Regions from separate parts of the Paenibacillus sp. J2R1T-4 genome, predicted to be linked through region 1. Evidence: riboswitches for the same ligand, from Rfam matches in the RefSeq annotation. Region 1 holds a riboswitch; the other holds the start of a gene.

Region 1 (3,099 bases):
AGAGAGCTATGTTCGGTTTACTCATGAGTAGTTGTGATCTCCAATCTTTTTTGAATAAGCAAGGCGGCACACTCGTAACATTGAGCAAGCTCCTCCCTGGACACTTTTGCAGGATTATGCTCGAACGTGATGTGGAACTTGTCGCCCAGTCGAGATAAATAATCCAGATAGTCATTTTGTTAAGCTTCTCCGAACAAATTACCATAGTATGGATGTTTTGTCTTGCGTTTTATTGGACTATATTTCCGTTCCTATTGCATGATCCGCTGTCTAACCTGTTGGACGATATTGTCCTTCAGTCGCACGATGTCACTTATCAGGCCTTCACTCTTATGTTTATATTCACTGCGCAGCTCAGAAGCCTGCATCGCAGCCAGATTGATGTCCACTGTAAGCAACGCGGATTGAGCTGAAGCCTCGAATAGTAATGCCCCAATTCCTAGATCGGAGATGACGTTCTTATTGGCAAGAGGCGCTAACACTTCCGTTACTCTCAATGCCTCTAGACACACTTCCATCAAACGAAGAGGTATAGAAACAGCTTCCATGGACGCTGTAAGAATTGCTTGCTTGCGTATTTCTTTTTGCTCCTCTGTCACTTGGGGTAATTTCATTGCTGTCATGTACCGCTCAAAGGAAACAATATCTGCCTCGAGTAAATCCTCGCAATCCCTATCCGTTTGTTGTAAATGTCTTAAAGCATCGTCCACTTGTTCTGATATCGAGCTGAACCTCGCACCAGTAGAAAAGTTAGCGGCCATTGCGGCCATGGAAGCACCTAACGCACCTACAAGTGCTGCTATGCTTCCTCCCCCTGGTGTCGGTTTTGCTGCACTCGCTGATTGCAGAAAAGATCGAATACTATGATCCAGCTGCGGCTGATTGGTCTCACTCATCGTTCATTCCTCCCTGCACTTCCATAGTTGCTTTCATTTCGTATGCCTTTAGCACATTTTCGAATAAGATCGCGGTTGTCAGCGATCCCACGCCGCCTGGTGTAGGAGTAAAGGCCGCAATAATCTCACCTACTGAAGCCTCAACATCTCCGACGATTGAACCATCAGGCAGCTCATTGATGCCTGCATCAATAATGACATGACGTTCATGAGTCATTTCTTGGTTGATAATCCCCGGGGAGCCGACCGCTACGAAAACGAGGTCTGCATGTGCTAGGTGATGCTTGATATTCGGTGTTCTAGAATGACAGACAGTGACTGTTGCATTTTCTCGCTGTAATAGATGAAATAGCGGCATCCCGACCGTTTGTCCACGGCCAACTAGAGTTACATTGCGACCCTCTAGTGGATATCCGTAATGTTGGGCCAGCATAATACAAGCTTGTGGTGTTGCAGGTACAAGACCTGGAGCACCTGTGAGCAGTGCCAGCTTATTTGCTGGAGTTACGCCATCTACATCCTTGCAGGGAGACAGCAATTCTGTTATTCGTGCCGTAGCAATATGGCGCGGTAACGGCAGCTCCAGCATGATGCCATGAATGGAACGATCTTCGTTCAATTGTTGAATACAATTAATCAACTCTGTCTCCAAACATGCCGGGCTGAATTCATATAAATGAAATCCAATCCCAAGCCTTTCCGCAATTCGTCGCTTGGCCTGCACATAATAAGCCGAAGCTGGATCGCCTGTTACCAGGAGCACAGCCAGATTAATCGTCTCATTCTTCTGCCGCAGCAGCTCAAGCTTACCTTTTACAATTTCATAACGTTCCTCGGCAACAGCTTTTCCTCGCAATTGAATACTCATTCCTAATCCTCTCCTTCATTGTGTGAGATGATCCAGAAACACAAAAAAAAGCATTCCAAGTTGACGGCTTCCTGCATTAGCAGGCCTCAAGTCAGCTCCAAATACTCTACCCAGGCGAACGGTATTATGACAGTCAGGGCTCCCCCGTGGTACTCCACGCTTCGCCAGTTACCCAGACCGTAATCGTAAGTATGTCTTATGTAATACCCATACAATACCAAATAACTTGTATGATTGTCCATCGTTAATGCTATAATAAAGCATGCATCATGGAACACCTGGAGGCAACTTAATGGCAAACTGGAAACTTAATCTGATCGTACTATGGTTCGGTCAGTTTTTGGTAATGGCTGGAATGACGATGGTTATTCCTTTCTTACCTTTATATATTCAAGAATTGGGCATTACGGATCCGAATAAAGTATCCTTCTGGGCAGGCTTAGTGTTCGCCGGAAACTTCATCACTTCGTTCTTTTTCCAGCCGTTATGGGGAAAGTTAGCCGATCGTTATGGACGTAAGGTGATGCTGCTTCGATCCGGCTTCGGGATGGCTATCGTCATGGCCTTAATGGGACTGGCAGGCAATGTGTGGCACCTACTCTTCTTGCGTATTCTTAACGGCACGATTGCTGGGTACGTCCCGGCGGCTGTTGCCTTAATGTCAGCGACTGCACCTAAGAATCGTATGGGCTTTGCAATGGGGACCCTCCAATCAGGAGGAGTCGCCGGCACGATTCTGGGTCCTTTAATGGGGGGACTGCTAGCAGAGTGGATTGGCTTCCGTCCCATATTCTACATTACGGGCGGATTGCTCTTTATCGCATCGATGTTAGCGTTATTCGTCGTCAAAGAGAACTTCAACCTGGCGGATGCTGCAAGGAAACCAAGTGTCTCGATTATTGCAGGGTTCAAGGAATTAAGCGGGATTCCGCAATTAATGGCGCTTTTCACCGTCACCTTGCTTATTCAATTCTCCTTGTTAAGTTCGATGCCGTTAATGCCATTGTTCGTGCAGGAGCTTCACGGCAAGGGTGAATATCTAGCTTTCTTCGCCGGATTAGTCGGGTCAATTACAGGCATCTCTAATATGATCGCCTCTCCGCTTCTAGGACGATTGGGTGATCGTATTGGGCAAGTCAAAATATTGCTATTCTCATTAATCGGTTCGGCTCTTACATTCATCCCGCAAGCATTGGTGCTGAATGTATGGCAGCTCTTCGCCGTTCGTTTCATGCTCGGGATCTTCATGGGAGGGCTGCTCCCTTCCGTTAATGCGTTAATTCGTAAATTCACGCCTGATGGGATGGAGAGCCGCGCCTATAGTTTCAACAGCAG
Region 2 (3,099 bases), on a different contig from region 1:
ATGCTCCAACCGCCCACCCCCACATATTTGTATACTTTCGGATCAATCGTACGAGGTTGTGCTGGCTGGACTACCACTTCTTTTTTCTTAGAGATAAGATCCATAAATTCATAGGCTTGTTGCTTGGGATCGGCGGAAAAATTAAATTTTACATCGGGTCCCGCATTCGTAAGGATCGTATTACCTTGACCGTCCGTTATCCAGATATCATCGATCTGCCCTTTCCTCGAAAGTGCGGCCACCTGATCGAAGGGCAGACCTTTTTCGACTAACAAGGACAGCAGCACAGCTTGGCTGACCATTTCCTTCTCCATCACATCTTCTGCGGTTTTGCGCGCGATCAATGCGTTTTCGATTCCGATCTTCGTCACTTCAAGGGTAGCGAAGCCTTTGCTCTTCATACTGTCCGCGGTTTGCCCGTATATGAACCATGCCATCGATATTGTGACGAGACTGATGACTATCAACACCGGCCAAATGATCTTATGCTTGAGTGAATGTAAACTCAACACCTTCAGTACCTCCTGGATGTAATAATATGTAATTTCATGGTCCTGAAGATTATAACATGATTCCTTTTACCTATGAGAGTCAAAATATGTCGATTAATTGTCTGCAACTTGCTTTCCCGCTTCATAATACGGATAATCCATACTCACTTGAACTTTTCTTGCGGCATCAGCTCCGCACAAACGCTCAACAACATAGAGACCCAAGTCGATTGATGTCGCTACACCTGCACCTGTATATACATTGCCGTCTCTCACAATTCTCTCCTTCAGAACCTCCTGGCAGTAGGGAGCTAACAGCTCGTATGCGTGCAGATTCGTTGTTGCCCGTTTTCCTTCCAGAAATCCAGCTGCTCCCAGTAACAAAGCCCCTGTGCAAACCGAAACCAGCATCTTCGCCCCAGCCGCCGTCTGCAGCCACTTGATGAACTCGGCATCGAACATGAGCTCCCTTGTACCTGGGCCCCCGGGAACGAAGACAAGATCATACCCGGACAAATCCGGCAACACGAGCCCTGCATGGATCGTCAAACCCCGCTCATCCCTGACCGTTTCCCGATCAGCGCATAGATCCCAAGTAACATCATCCATCAGTTTCAGGAATCGTAACCTCGTAATAGCGTCATAGAAACCTACAAAATCCAAAGCCGTCACTCGATCAAATAATACAAAAGCGATTTTCATCCCGTACCCTCTCCTTCGGAAATATAGTTTGCTGAAAACGAAAAAAGAGCGCATTGATCTCTCGATCAAGCACTCGCCCAGGCGTCCGGCATTCGATTCCGCTGCGCTCCCCCATGGTTCACCATGTTCCGCCAGTTGCACAGCGATTGTTTCAGTTGGGTCTATTTTATCCAATATTCTGAATATTTTCAACAATGGATTTCAAGTAACATCCTGTATCTTTTTCAACTGTGCTGTAATGGCAGCAGCGGTTCTGCTCTTTTTCCAGTCTTTATAACGCCAGCAGTTGAGTCGTAAAAGTGCAAGTCGACATATTTCCCAGGAAATAAGTGTTTCGACAGCGGATTTTGTTAGTCCTATATAACTATGTCACTTTAAAGCTTTACATTATGTTATGATGACAGCATTAGGCCTAATCGTTCTTATTTCTTTGATGCAAAGGCGGGATCACGGATGAGTGTCAAACAAAGAAGCACCTACTACACACCTGAAAAAGTAAGCAGCGTAAGGCGTAATGTTGCCAAGTATGATTGGGCGAAGCTGGAGCTGGATGAAGCTGTTTCTAAGGCGGACGTCTATATCGATCTCGGGTGGGAGCAGCTGTGGAATTTACCTGCCCCCCAAACGATCCCCCGCAGCTATGCGGTGAATCAGAAATTAGGCTGCCCGATATGCGGAGATGCTCATCATGCTTATGGTCGGTGGCCGTGGGTAGCCGATACATTGGAGCAACCATGGAAGCTGACTTGTCCCAGCTGTCAGTCTGTATTTCCTTCCAATGATTTCGCTGCTTACTATGAGAGTGCTAAGGATGAAAATGGTATTTTTCAGCCAGGACGAGGGGATAAGAAGTATCTGGTTAATAGACTGTACCCGGATCGTGACGAGAGCTGGGGTGTTGATGACGGATATGGCTGGAAGGACGAGGCAGGTGAGCAGTGGACTTTTATTGCCTTCTACTCTCATTGGAAAATATGGATCCGAATGATAGATGTGAACGGGAATCTCTTCCCGACTTCGAAGTATCCTTGGGCGCACGGTGGAATGGTAGAAACGGCTATTCTTCAATTGCGAGATGCCTATCTATATAGCGGGGAGCTGAAATATGCCCAGGCAGGAATCGTGCTGCTTGACAGAGTAGCGGATTTGTACCCTGAACTGGACACAGGGGTGTTCTCTTGGGAGAATGGTTTCCTGAATTCGCATGGGATGACAGGTCAAGGCAAAACAGTCGGAAGCATATGGGAGACTTCTATTGTTCAATCGTTTGTTAGCGCTTACGATGCATTCTATCCTGCGTTGATAGAGAGTTCGGAAGTGCTCGATTTCCTGGCTGCCAAAGCTGCGAAATACAAACTATCCAACACTAAATCCACCATGGAACTGATTCGCACGAATATCGAGGACGGAATCCTGAGACAAGTGTTTGAGGGAGTGAAGAAAGCACAGATCAGAGGAAACCATGGGATGCACCAGAATGCACTCGCGCTCGCTGCAATTGTGCTTGATGAGCCAGGGACGACGGAGGAATGGCTGGATTTTGTGTTCCGAGAAGGGAAAGCTATTCCGCCGGAAGCAGGTGGATGGGCGATAACAGGGGGCAATATGCTGCATGCTCTGGTGTGTGACGTTGACAGGGATGGCTTTGGCGATGAAGCTGCTCCTTTGTATAACAACATCTGGGTTAATGCCTACAAACAAGTAGCAGATATTATGTTCGGCTATGACCGGTATCCGCAAGGTGATTTTTATCGAAATGCCAAGTTCAGGCAGATGTTACGCGCGCATGCAGGGTTAATCATGATAGATCGATACATGCCGCAGGTTGGGGACAGCGATTCTGCCGGGAATCCTAATCTTTTGTATAAGCTGGATGATGTGGTGCAGCTGTTCGAGAAGACCGGTG

The links. A riboswitch is a leader RNA that binds a small molecule or an ion and turns the genes downstream of it on or off. The one in region 1 is predicted to bind ZMP and ZTP.
Region 2: linked by a shared signal. The riboswitch ahead of AC58QD_RS24430 (DJ-1/PfpI family protein) and the one ahead of AC58QD_RS18385 (bifunctional 5,10-methylenetetrahydrofolate dehydrogenase/5,10-methenyltetrahydrofolate cyclohydrolase) in region 1 are both predicted to bind ZMP and ZTP.

What each region holds. Positions count from the first base shown of each region.
Region 1 is NZ_JCAUBA010000010.1:224,856-227,954, reverse strand. It holds gene purN (phosphoribosylglycinamide formyltransferase) at 1-25, opposite strand, end outside; gene AC58QD_RS18390 (cyclodeaminase/cyclohydrolase family protein) at 252-896, opposite strand; gene AC58QD_RS18385 (bifunctional 5,10-methylenetetrahydrofolate dehydrogenase/5,10-methenyltetrahydrofolate cyclohydrolase) at 889-1,764, opposite strand; ZMP/ZTP riboswitch at 1,866-1,946, opposite strand; gene AC58QD_RS18380 (MFS transporter) at 2,057-3,099, shown strand, end outside.
Region 2 is NZ_JCAUBA010000017.1:156,437-159,535, forward strand. It holds gene AC58QD_RS24425 (methyl-accepting chemotaxis protein) at 1-512, opposite strand, end outside; gene AC58QD_RS24430 (DJ-1/PfpI family protein) at 606-1,193, opposite strand; ZMP/ZTP riboswitch at 1,262-1,342, opposite strand; gene AC58QD_RS24435 (heparinase II/III domain-containing protein) at 1,647-3,099, shown strand, end outside.